4 regions of the Effusibacillus lacus genome follow, and region 4 is predicted to be linked to each of the others. Evidence: riboswitches for the same ligand, from Rfam matches in the RefSeq annotation. Region 4 holds a riboswitch; each other region holds the start of a gene.
What was found. A riboswitch is a leader RNA that binds a small molecule or an ion and turns the genes downstream of it on or off. The one in region 4 is predicted to bind cyclic di-GMP.
Positions count from the first base shown of each region.

Region 1: it holds a riboswitch for cyclic di-GMP, as region 4 does, so the genes downstream of both, EFBL_RS05135 (anti-repressor SinI family protein) here and EFBL_RS15820 (tetratricopeptide repeat protein) in region 4, are expected to answer to the same signal.
Region 2: it holds a riboswitch for cyclic di-GMP, as region 4 does, so the genes downstream of both, EFBL_RS17905 (ATP-binding protein) here and EFBL_RS15820 (tetratricopeptide repeat protein) in region 4, are expected to answer to the same signal.
Region 3: it holds a riboswitch for cyclic di-GMP, as region 4 does, so the genes downstream of both, EFBL_RS02520 (phosphatase PAP2 family protein) here and EFBL_RS15820 (tetratricopeptide repeat protein) in region 4, are expected to answer to the same signal.

Region 1 is NZ_BDUF01000020.1:12,133-15,306, reverse strand. It holds gene EFBL_RS05145 (hypothetical protein) at 1-90, opposite strand, end outside; gene EFBL_RS05140 (hypothetical protein) at 231-1,034, opposite strand; cyclic di-GMP riboswitch class I at 1,411-1,496, shown strand; gene EFBL_RS05135 (anti-repressor SinI family protein) at 1,538-1,687, shown strand; gene EFBL_RS05130 (helix-turn-helix domain-containing protein) at 1,818-2,159, shown strand; gene EFBL_RS05125 (anti-repressor SinI family protein) at 2,326-2,469, shown strand; gene EFBL_RS05120 (hypothetical protein) at 2,625-2,975, shown strand; gene EFBL_RS05115 (AtpZ/AtpI family protein) at 3,038-3,174, shown strand, end outside.
Region 2 is NZ_BDUF01000109.1:1,838-5,011, reverse strand. It holds gene EFBL_RS17905 (ATP-binding protein) at 86-1,801, opposite strand; cyclic di-GMP riboswitch class I at 2,022-2,108, opposite strand; gene EFBL_RS17900 (MetQ/NlpA family ABC transporter substrate-binding protein) at 2,255-3,103, opposite strand; gene EFBL_RS17895 (methionine ABC transporter permease) at 3,140-3,174, opposite strand, start outside.
Region 3 is NZ_BDUF01000010.1:11,288-14,461, reverse strand. It holds gene EFBL_RS02530 (glycosyltransferase family 4 protein) at 1-29, opposite strand, end outside; gene EFBL_RS02525 (MGDG synthase family glycosyltransferase) at 58-1,200, opposite strand; gene EFBL_RS02520 (phosphatase PAP2 family protein) at 1,211-1,726, opposite strand; cyclic di-GMP riboswitch class I at 2,132-2,215, opposite strand; gene EFBL_RS02510 (glycosyltransferase) at 2,296-2,730, opposite strand; gene EFBL_RS02505 (response regulator transcription factor) at 2,786-3,174, opposite strand, start outside.
Region 4 is NZ_BDUF01000086.1:188,417-191,590, forward strand. It holds gene EFBL_RS15805 (glycosyltransferase family protein) at 1-85, shown strand, start outside; gene EFBL_RS15810 (YktB family protein) at 101-721, shown strand; gene EFBL_RS15815 (HD domain-containing protein) at 795-1,373, shown strand; cyclic di-GMP riboswitch class I at 1,511-1,600, shown strand; gene EFBL_RS15820 (tetratricopeptide repeat protein) at 1,654-2,529, shown strand; gene EFBL_RS15825 (long-chain-fatty-acid--CoA ligase) at 2,672-3,174, shown strand, end outside.

The sequences.
Region 1 (3,174 bases), on a different contig from region 4:
CTGGGTTTGGGTGGCTTCTTCCGCATGAGCAAGTGGAGAACCCATACTGAAAGCCATAACCAATGCGGTTACTGCACTTTTTCTAATCATTTTGCTATCCTGCTCCCTCATGTAATCTCGGTCTTCTTACGAGTTTTTTAGATGTATATGTAGTTGGCTGATAGAAATTAACTCCATCCTTTTCCGGGATGGAGTCAATTTCTTCTATGCTGTGACCAGCTTTATAGCTCTTAATCGATCAAGTCACCTGTTGTAGAAGCACTTTGAGATTGTACAACAGTTACATCCGAATTTTGTTTTTGGTTGATATCATGACCTTTCGCAACAGAACCTTGTTGGGTAACATTGGCAGATTTTTGTTTTTGATCGATTAATCCGCCTTCAGCAGATTGATCTTGCTCAGTCCAGTTGTCCGATTTTTGCTCCTGTGAGTTGTTGCGTCCCTTTGCCTTGGAGAACTGGTCTGTGCTGTTGGAAGATTTTTGTTGCTGACCGATAAATCCGCCTGCAGCAGATTGACCTTGCAGAGTCCAGTTGTCCGATTTTTGCTCCTGCGAATTGTTGCGTCCCTTTGTCTTGGAGAACTGGTCTGTGCTGTTGGAAGATTTTTGTTGCTGACCGATAAATCCGCCTGCAGCAGATTGACCTTGCAGAGTCCAGTTGTCCGATTTTTGCGATTGGGAACCCGATACCGGGCGACGGTATGTACCGTTGGCTATTTGGTATTGTTCGGTCGATTCTCCGGATCGTTGTTCTTGGCCCACAAAGAATCCTTCAGCCTCTTGGTACTGATCGTTGTACTGGTCAGCTTTCTGGGATTGCTCCAGACCGTCAGCTTGGTTCGCTATTTGTTGTTGCCCGAAAAATGCAGGTGCTTTTTGGGTTTGGCCCACCATGGCACCAACACCGTACTGGCTGCTGTAACTTTCCCTGTCAACTTTCTGCTTCTGGTCCACGGATGCGAATGCGGAACCTGCGCTGGCCATTACCATAGAAGTGATCACTGCTGCACTGATTGCAAACTTTTTCCTCATTTTCCTTACCTCCTAGTTTTTCTCGTTCGATTTGTCGAACAATAGTTTCAGTATGTACCTAATCAAAATAGGTTTAAACCTTCTTCGCGAGCCCGCTTGTTCGTTTTATCGAACCCGCATTCAAAGTATAATCGGCTTTTATAGAAAACAAAAATCGTAAATTCTTTCATTTTTCGTTGTATAGAACGGTTTTTGTTCATTATAGTGCACAAATCTTGTCCAATCTTTTATTTTGTTAGTTATATAGAACGTTTGTTGTTTCTTATAATGAACATAACCTGAGACACCAACAAGCGTCGAACAAAATCGAAATAATTCGAATATTTTTAATTGATAATTACTATAATTTAAATTAGAATTTTACTGGGGTAAAGCTTCCGGATAAAGGCAAACCTGACTGAAAGGCAGGGGCGCAAAGCCACAGGTCTAAGGTTTCCATACTATGATGGCTGGGCTGCCAATTGGAAAGCAATTTGAGCTGACCATTGGAGGGGTAAGGGGAAATGGTATCCATCGAGGAAGCTGTCAGTCTACCGTTGGATCCGGAATGGGTAGACCTGATGAAAACTGCGCGAGAGATGGGCATTACACCGGAGGAAGTAAGAAGTTTTCTTGTACAGGCCTCATTGGAATTATCGGGATTCAAAAGCTGACCGGATGATTAGGGACAGAAACAAGGCGACAGTCTTCACTGTCGCCTTTTGCTGGGTAAGCCTACAAAAATGTCAACTATATGATATAATGAACGAAACAATTATGAAACCTGATTGAGGAGGCAAGTCAGTGATCGGGAAACGAATCCAACAATTGCGTTTAGAAAAGAATCTCTCATTAACTGAACTTGCTGACCGGGCAGGTGTGTCAAAGTCATATCTCAGTTCCATTGAGCGGGATATTCAAGCCAATCCATCCATTCAATTTCTTGAGAAGATCTCCGCCGTCCTGAATGTGGATATCCAGACCCTGATTCTTTCCAATTCTGCTAAAGATTCCGATGCATTGGATCGCGAATGGCTCACCCTTGTCCGGGAGGCAATGGATTCTGGAATCAGCAAAGAGCAATTTCGTGAATTTCTTGAGTTTAACAAATGGCGGCTGCAGAATAAACACAATGAATCCCAATAGAGGGAGTACCCTGGAAGTGCTCCTCTTTTCTTTTCCAGCCCTTGCCCTTTATTCGTAAATATTGTTCAATCTTTGCGCTTAACCTGGTTTTTACAATGTGAATGAAACTCTAATAAACGCATAGAATCAATTGTGGGGAATTCTATGGCAGTGGAGGGGTAAGGGAATGATTGTAACGGGTGAGGCATTATGCAATTCCACCTTGGATGATGAATGGATCCAACTGCTGTTCATCGCCAGGGAAATGGGTATCCAACCTGAAGAAATAAGGGCTTTTCTGACACAAGCCTTACAACGGCCCACTGATTAGTCAAATGTGCAATTGCAGTTACTAGCGACATTGGGGATGTCGCTCTTTTTTTGTGATTGCCATGCCCGCGGGGGGAAGATCAAATACTTTCTCAAATACGGCAAACATGATATCATGACGTAAAGCTCCATATCCTATAGAAAAGGGGGCTGTCTATGAACCGCTTTCTTAACCTGAAATCTCTGTCCGGGGAACTGAAACGAACCGAAATTCGGAAAGGAATCGGTTACAAACTGACAACCAAAGAGTTTATCCTGCAGCGGGAGGACCAGACCTACCACATTCTGTTCGAAGATATTCTCGGTCTGATTCAACGGGAATCGATGGACGGACGCCCGGACGAAAAAGGAACGCACAAGATTATAACGAACAGGATACGTGTTTATAACCGAAGCGGAGTGTTTGAAAAAGGAGCTGCCACTCTGTACGCGTCCCTGTCCGACAATTTCTGCAAACTGTTTCTCGATTATCTGGAGCGGTCCCACCGTTCCGCCCCAGGTACGTAAAAAGAAAGCACCGATGGCAAGTGTTCACACCGGTGCTTTTTCTGACTCTATATCATTGGAGGGTGAAGACCGTGCAAGCTCCCAAGAAGTCCGACAAGAAAGACAATCCGTGGCAAGCGTTGGGGTTGGTGTCAGCCATTGGAGCCGACTTGGCCGGTTGCGTGCTCGGCGGCGTCTACCTGGGAATGTGGCTGGACGG
Region 2 (3,174 bases), on a different contig from region 4:
CCAAGATTTCTTCTCAAGACAGTATACCTTAAAAAATGCGCCAGTATCAGGAACAGACCAAATGGAGCACGGCAGATGCTCATGTTTATTTAACCAGCGGCAAAACCACTTCCACAGTAGTCCCGACGTTGAGTTTGCTTTGAATTCTGATTGTGCCGTTATGCTGCTCAACAATCCGGTAACTGACCATCAAACCCAGACCTGTCCCCTTTTCCTTCGTGCTGTAAAAGGGCTCGCCCAACTTGTCAAGCCTGTCCTCCGGGATTCCAAGTCCGGAGTCGGAGAACCGGATGACCGCAAGATTCGGTTCCGAAACATGCGTGCTGATAGTCAGATTTCCACCATTGGGCATCGCTTCGAACGCGTTCTTTATAATGTTAATAAATACCTGTTTCAACTGTGCTTCCTCACAAAGAATCCAAGGGTTGTCGATCGAGAAATCCCGTTCGATCTGCACATTTCTCATGATTTTTTCAGCCGTAAACAATAGAACCGTATCTTCCAGAAAGGAATGGAGGTTCGTCCTCTTAAAAGAGGTGGAATAGGGTTTGGCCAAAGATAAAAAGTCCCTAATGATCTGGTTCATTCGATCGATTTCTGAAACTATCAAGTCAAAATACTGTTCTTTCATCCGACCGGATTGCATCAATTGTATAATCCCCCTGATCGTTGTCAGGGGATTGCGCACTTCATGGGCGATTCCGGCAGCCAATTGACCCGCGACGGCCAGCTTTTCTGATTTGAGCAGAAGATCTTCAGCTTGTTTCCGCTCGGTTATGTCCACGCAGGACCCGATTACCTCCACCACTTTCCCGTTTCGCTTAATTGGGCGCAAAGAAGCCAGATAGATGATCCCGTTCAGTTCCCCTTCGTAGATCACGTTCTCTTCTCCGTTCCATGCACGGCGGTAATAACTTTCGGTCTTTAAAGCCATGTCTATTGGAACAAAATTTGACAACTCCTTTCCAATCACTTTTTCCGGGACAAACCCGAGCCTGTACATCAATTCCCCGTCATACAGCGTATGAATGAATTTTTCATCCGCCTCCTTGAATTTGAAGGTCATTCCCTGTTGATGGCGGAGTGTATCCTCCAGTTCCTGTTGCGCAAGATACAGGGCTTCTTGAGCCTCTCTGCGCTTTGTGAGTTCTTTGGTAAATGCGGAAGAAAAGTAAATGATCGTAATGGATGCGATTGCCAAAAAAGAAATTTCATCCAGCCATTCCTGAATCTCCTGATGCCTCATTAAACGGGGGAGAATAATGGTGTACATGATTACGGGAATAAGCAGGGTCTTTAGAGGTCCGAAAAATTCACCGGTTGTAACACTTCCCGTAACCGTTTTTTTCACACCGGCCATCAGTATGTGATTAGCAAGTTCAAAAACAGACGCAATCGCAAACGCCTGGATGTAAGGATTGAGGTAAGCCGTATACCCCATCACTTTGTAAGCAAGCAGGAATGAAAGATAATACATGCCAATGCTGACCGTATAGCGAAACCATTTAATTTTTTTGAAAGACTTTGCATTCTTCCAAAAAGCAAACAATAGGCCGATAATACATGACAACATGCATGCAGAAAGACCAAATTGAAACAGTATCAACAAGCAACCAATGGAACCAGCCTCATACTCAATTCCGCTGGGCAATTTGACAGGAAACAGATCCCAAACAATGACCAGCCCTATGAGCAGCAGATAAAAAAACCAGTTGCTAATCTCGAAATCAATGATCGTCTCCCAGACAGCATATATGGCTACAAGACTTAGAACGTATGTATACAAATTTCTTTCCTTCATGCTGTCTCCCCTCTCAAAATAGGATCCGATCAGATGGTGCCGATAAGTTAAATAATAACACTTATAGAAAAAATTAAAAAGAGAGAATCGGGTTTATCCGATTCTCTCTTGACCGGCAACCTACTAGAACCATGGTTGCCCATAGGTAATCAAGATCGCGAGTGCGTTGAGAGCTGTAAACATGCCTGCTTTGAAAGCTGTTCTCATGATGTCCCCTCCTTTCGGCAACTGGCTGGCTTCGTAGTTTCCTACCGTAGCCCCTGTAGTTTTGCGTCCTCCGGTTTCCCGAAGTTTGCCGTTGTCGGCCACAAAGAGTGGCATTCCATATATTCGTCAGGTGAGAAACCCTTTCCTTTTTACCCGGCCAATCGCATTCCGGAAGACGAATTCCGTGCACTTCATAACAAAAAGACGCCCAAATGGCGTCTTTTGGCGTCTTTTGTATATACAAGATTACTTCTGGGTCATCCATTTCGGTTTTCCGAACCCTTTAAACTGGCTGTCGATGGTTTGCTCGAACTCTTTGGATTCAATGGCTGCCTTGAGGTCTTTGGTAAATTGGGCCTCCAGGTCTTTGGTTTTGACAACCAGCTGGTTCCGGTAATCATCAGGCATATTTTCCAACTTTAATGCTGACAAGAGATCCATCTTGGCTGCCAGAGCAAAGTTCCCCGGTACGGCAGAAAGATCGGCACTGTCGACTGCACGGGGCAGTTGGGCGGCCTCCAGCGGTTTGATGTTCAGTTTCTTCGGATTCTCTGCGATGTCTTTCTCAGAAGCTTTGGAAACATCGACATCCTTCTTGATCTTGATCAAGCCGGCATCCTGCAGCAGCAGCAACGTTCTGGCCAGGTTTGTGGGATCGTTGGCGATCGCAATCGTGCTTCCCTCTTTGATCTCATCCAGAGATTTGAACTTCTTCGAATAAAGTCCCATCGGAGCCGTCGGAACACTGATTACGGCAGAAAGATCCAGTCCCTTGTCTGCGGAGAACTTCTTCAGGTAGACAATATGCTGAAACAGATTGGCATCCAGGGAACCATTGGCCAGAGCCAGGTTCGGTTGAATGTAATCGCCAAACTCCACGACCTCGATCTTATATCCTTTCTTCTCCATGATAGGCTTGATAGCCTTTGATACCATGTCACTGTAAGGACCGGCCGTAGCACCAATCTTCAACTCTTTCTTTTCAGCCGGCTTGGCATCCGGTTTGGCGGCTGGTTCGGTTTTCCCGCCACCGCAGCCTGTCACTAAAGAGGCTGATAGTCCCAGTACAGCAAGTAAACTCCAGATCTTTTTCATGTTTCCTCTCTCCCATTCTTTTGATGTATTGTATGATTACCGCTTGTCCACTTTGCTTCTTGTCCAGTCAC
Region 3 (3,174 bases), on a different contig from region 4:
AACGTGTCTGTAAACAGTGCAATCCGCAAACCAATCCCCCCTTGATATCTGACATATTTACCGGATCATCCGCAGGCGGGAGTGCCGTCCACGGTGTTCCAGCGCTTTCTCCATCACAGCTTCCGCAATTTCCTCGGCAGCTTTCGGACGACGGATGGTCTCCATGCGTCTGATCATTGTTTCCCGAACCGTCTTGTTCTCCGCAAGATAAAGAGCCAGATCAGCCGCTTCGTCCGGTGTATCCGCGGAATAAGCCACTCCCAACCGGGTCATCAGCTCCCCGTTTCGCTGTTCCTGTCCGGGTATCGAAGTATACAGCACCATCGGCAGTTTCATGGTCAGGGCTTCCGATACGGTCAAGCCGCCCGGTTTGGTAACAAGCACATGATGTTGGGCCATCAGCCTGGCAATCTGTCTAGTGTACCCGTATATAGTAATGTTGCCGTTCTGTCCGTACCGGCTCTCCAATTCTTCCTGCAGGGTCTGATTGTGGCCGCAAACCACAGTGATCTTGCAAGCGCCGCAGGAATCGGCAATCGACTCGACCATTGGGGTTACGCCGATTCCCAAGCCTCCGCCCATAATCAGAATTCTGTTTTCAGAATCCGGTCTGATACCCTCTGCGGTTTCCGAACCGGATAACGCTTCCAGAAACGAACGGGATACGGGAATCCCTGTCACCCGGACTTCTGCGGGATAACGGAGACGCTTATGCAGAACGTTTGCGATTGGTTGCGCAGGAACGCAGTAGAGATCCACCCCTTGGTGTGTCCAGTATCCGTGCATATCAAAATCGGTAATGACTGTACACAAGGGAACCTGCAGCCCCTTGCGTTTCATTTCCGCGATCAGGCACGCCGGGAGCGGGTGCGTGCAGACAACCGCATCAGGAGCCAGGCGTCTCAACCAGGAACCTACGTCTTTTTTCAACACACGGTGAACAATCAGGCGGCTGAACCCGTTCATTTCCTTCTCCCGCTGCCACTCGTACCATTTCCCCCACCAGCCCGGCCGCCGGGCCAGTGTTTCCAGATACAAGGCGCGAGTCACTTTTGCCGTGAGCGGGCGAAACGTATCCAGCAGGTTCAGTCTCGTCACCCGCGCATCCGGGAAGGATGTCAGCAACGATTCTTCAATCGCGGAGGCAGCCCGGTCATGACCCGCTCCAATCGATTCGGACAACAATACGAAATGCGGCATGGGTCCCTCCTTAAGCTATCACCAATGCGGTAACGGTACCAAGCATTGCACCGATGGCAATGTCAGTCGGATAATGCAAACCGAGATATACCCGGGATAAAGCCACGAGTACGGCCACACCGTAGAACACAGCCGTAAAAGCGGGAAATGCAATTGTCAACACGGTCGCCATGGAAAAAGCGGCCGTCGAGTGTCCGGAAGGAAATGACGCGTCACAGAGCAACTTGCGCCCGGTGCATACATCTTCAAGGGCCTGATAAGGCCTTCGCCGCGGATATACTTTCTTGCACACGCTGACAACCAGATGACTGATCAACAAACTCAAAGCCATATGAACGCCCGTCTTCATCAGGAACGAATTGCCGAAGAGCAGCAAAGCCAGTGCCAGCAGAATGCTCCAGACCGCCCCTCCGAAGTGGGTGATGCATGGCATTATTTTGTCCAGCAGCGAGGATCTCAAACTATGGTTCACCCAGAAAAATGTCGTGATGTCTCCGCCCCGTACCCAATCGGTCATTTTCTGCATCAGGTGGTTCCTCCCTTCCTCTCAGTCTTAACGTACCATCGAATTATTAAGAAAATATAAAGGTTAGCTTAAGAATTCAAATACTAGCGCTTATCTTACAAGTGCAAAAAGCGCTTCTTGGAATGTTTCAAGAAGCGCAGGGAATTGTCGGAACAACAGGATCAGGACACTTTCTTTTCCGGTTCGGGGTCATCAAGCAGCAGATTGCGGGTCGAATCCTTAAACTCCTTAATGGTTCTGCCGAAGACACGCCCCAATTCCGGCAGCTTTTGTAAACTATGTGTAAAAACGGCAAACAGACCAAGAGATCCCTCAGGAGAGGGATCTCTTGGTTGTGGGGGGTAGGGGGATTCCAAAAGGGTCAATGAGGAAACCTTTTGTGGGATTGAGCAATTCACCGGAACAATCAGCAGCCTGGCGATCATAGCTTTCGCTGTAGACCCATGGCTTTGCGTCCCTGTCTTTCGATCAGGTTTGCCCTTTGTGATTGACTCATTCCTTGTCTTAAATTTTACATATGTCGACAAAATAGTACATAGGACTGTAGGACTATTTTTCGGGAAATTACTTTATAATTCGACAATTACCGCCAAATAAGGGATTATTTTCCTGTTATTTTTATATCCCCGCAGGTCGATCAGGAGAAACGGACTCTCAGTTCCTGTTTCTGCCCACAATGCCCGTATCAGCTCCGGATCAAATTCCTGACTGCTTTCCACCAGTTCGATTCTGGCGTCATTTTCTTCCAGGCGTCTTATGATTTCCCGGGTCGTATCCCGGGATCCGGTATCCACCAGCACAATCCGCATCTCTTTTTTGGACAGAAACGCCCTGTAGCAGATAGTGCGAAGGAGTCCCTCCACGTAATTCTCCCCGTCCTGCACCAACAGTACCAAAGTCAGGCGGTTCTCTGGCGAGGAACGTCTATAGAAAAAACGGACCAGTTTGGTTACCCCTACAATCAAGCCGTATACGGCAAAAGCCCATATCAAAAGGGCCAGCACACCTGCCACCTCCCCTTGTGGTGTCAATATATGCCGGCCCCTATGTAGGCGTTCGTCAGAGTCGGACCCACCCGCGTCGGGCAGCTGTAATAACAGCTTGGGTTCGGTCATCAACCCCGAGTTTTCCCAGTATGGAAGAAACGTGATTTTTCACCGTTTTCTCCGAGATAAACAGGGTTTCCCCAATGTTCCGATTGCTTTTTCCTTCCGCCATTAAACGCAGAATTTCCATTTCCCTTTGCGTCAGCAAATCCTGCCAGGTGTCCTGTTCCACGGCAGTTGCGATTTCATCCTGGAACACCCTGCCGCCACCCATCTTGTAGCTTAGCCGTTTAAATTCATTGATCAGCTTCGTTGTAACCTGAGGATGGATAAATGCCGTTCCGCCGGCCACCTGTCGGACCGCGTCAACCAGGACTTCCGATTCGACATCTTTCAGGAGAT
Region 4 (3,174 bases):
AAAGCTTGCGGATGAGAATGATACGGACATGTTTACCGCCGAATCGGTGGCGGAAGAATTAGTCCGTTTGTTCCAGCAATTGTAAGGGAGGAGGAAGGTAATGTTTGCCGGATGGAAAGAAGAAGACTTTGCTGTATTTGAAGTGGAAGGGCTGGAGCCCCGAATGGAGGCCCTCAAGACCAGAGTGCGTCCCAAGTTTGAAGCGATCGGCACAGAATTGGCTCCGGATTTGTCCGCCCATTACGGAGAAGAGTTCTTTGCGCATGTGGCCAAACATGCCCGGCGGAAAACCAACCCCCCCAGCGATTCCTGGGTAAGCTTTGCCACAAATCCTCGCGGCTATAAGATGCTGCCCCATTTTCAAGTCGGATTGTGGTCTACCCATGCTTTCGTGCAGTTTGCCATCATCTACGAATGCTTGCACAAGAAAGAATTCGGGGAACAACTGGCGCGGCAATGGCCGGAGGTCAGGGATAAAATTCCGGGGTCCATGCTTTGGTACGATGACCACGTGAAACCAAAGCCCGTCCCTCATTCGGAGATGAATGAGAAAATTGACATCTTCACCCGAAAACTCATACATAACAAGAATGGGGAACTGCTGGTCGGGATCGAAATCCCGCGAGCAGAAGCAATATCCATGTCGGGCGGGGAGTTTCTGGACAGGGCACGGCAAACCATGCTCCAACTGGAACCGCTGTATAAACTGTCACCCCAGTAGCTTGTAAGGCAAACAATTGCCGGTCATGCTATGCGGGGCCCTGGAAAACAATTTAGAAAACGGAGTGAGAAGAATGAATTTCACAAGGGAAGAGGCATGGAATCTCTTGAACGAATACACCAAGAGCCAAAGTTTGATCAAGCATGCGCTGGCGGTGGAAACTTCCATCCGTGCCTATGCGGCAAAGTTTGGCGAAGACGTGGAGAAATGGGGAATCGTCGGGCTGCTGCACGATTTTGATTACGAGATGTATCCCACTCCTGAGGAGCATCCTTTTAAAGGTTGCGAAATTCTTCAAAAAATGGGCTATCCGGAAGACGTGATTCATGCAATCCTGTCCCACGCCGAGTATTCAGGCGTTCCAAGGGTATCACTGCTGGATAAAACGCTGTTTGCAGTAGACGAATTGTCCGGATTCGTTATGGCGGTTGCCCTGGTTCGACCAACCAAAAGCATCTTTGACGTGGACGTGAAAGCGGTCAGGAAGAAACTGAAAGACAAAGCGTTTGCCAAAGGGGTCTCCCGGGAAGACGTGTACAAAGGGGCTGAGGAGCTGGGAGTCGATTTGGACGAACATATTGAATTTGTCATTGCTGCACTCCAGGCAAGAGCCGACGAGCTGGGATTGCGCGGGATTGCATTGGAAGCTTAGGCAGAAACCAGCAGATTTGACGGGATTATCTTGTCGAAATGCGTCGAAAAAGCCCAAAAAGAGTGGGACTTTTGACGCATTTTTATATTTTTTATAGGAATCTCTCGGCAATCGTTGTACCTATTAGAGAAATACGCTGTAGAAAAAGGCAAAATCTCCGAAAGGAGATGACGCAAAGCTGCGGGTCTAAGGAGGGCACTGCTTTCTATGACAGCCGGGCCGCCACAGGTATACGCTTATGTGTCTGCCCTGACAAAATCATTGTTTGGGAGGAGTTTGCATGAGTTTGCGGGTTCGCAACCATTCGGAACCGGTTCCAACAAATGCAGGGGAGTCGCTGGATTTATTGCTTGGTAAGGTGCTGGACTGCGTAAGTCATGAAAGAGACTCTGCAGCAAAACTGCGGATTCTGTTGGGAACCGTGAAACAGCATGTATTGGAATTGGCCAAGGAAAGATCCTACCAGACGGGAATTACTCCGTTGTATCTCTATCCATACAGAAAAGAATTGAAAGAATTGGAACACAGGTACACAGTTCAAAAGAGCGGCTTGGGCAAATTAAAGGGAAACATGCTGTTGCTGCTGGCTATGGTCTTTTACCGGGCGGGCAGTCTGAGCAGAGCCATGAAAATGGCATCTCAAGCCCGTGGTCAATTCGATCAAGCGGGCAACGTTCACAACTCGGGACTGGCCGAACTGTTGGTGACGGTCTGCTTGATGGAACGAAACCAACTTGAGCAAGCGGCCCTGCACTGCGCTCTATCCCTTAAACAATTGTCAGTTTGCACCAACGCAACCGATGCGGCACAAGGATGGCAGATCTATTCAAGAGTCTTGTACAAACAGGGGAAGCTGGATGAATCAATTGCGGCCCTGCTGATGGCATATGAAATTTACCGGAAGGAGAAATCGGCAGACGGCCAGATTAAAGCTCTGCTGGCAATGACCCTGGTACTGATCAGTCAAAAAGATTGGCATGGAGCCATTTTCAGATTGAAGCAGGCATTGGCTGCTTGCCATGAATATAGGCTTCCGGTTCTGGAATTGGAAGTGTTGAACCTGCTGACACACTTGTTCCTCAAGACGGGCCAAACGGTGTTGATGGAGGGATGCCAACAACGAATCAGAGAAATTAGCGAGGGGATCCGGCATTAAGTGCCGGATTTTGTTTGGATGCCTGTTGTTTACTGCAGTTTACTGCAATTGAAAGAGGCAGGAATTATGCTATAGAATAAAGAAAGACAAAGAAGTACAAATTTATTGAAATTTTTTATTAATGCTGAGAGAGGGGATTCCAATGGTGAAACTGGAAGAGATCAGCAACATGACATTACCTCAAATGCTGGGTCAAACTTGTAAGCGCTTTCCTGAGAGAGGAGCCATTTACTTTTACGGTCAGCAAATCAACTATCAAACCCTCTATGGCTATGCAGGGCGATTTGCTGCAGGACTCCGTGAATTGGGAATTGAAAAAGGCGATCGGGTGGCCATCATGCTTCCCAACTGCCCGCAATATGTGATTGCGTACTATGGGATTCTGATGGCCGGAGCCATTGTTGTGCAGGTCAATCCCATGTCGGTTGAGCGGGAAATTGAACATTTCCTGAGTGATTCCGGCGCGAAGGCCTTGGTGGTATTTGGCCCGCTGCTCCCGAAAGCGGCAGGAGCACCCAGTTCCGCCAAGCTTGTGAAAAAGATTATAGTAGAACTGCCTCCTGCAGCAAAGACATACGAAGATGGTTCGGTTGGGTTTGAAGCTTTTGTGGCAGGGGCAACCGCACCGACTCCTCAAACGGATCT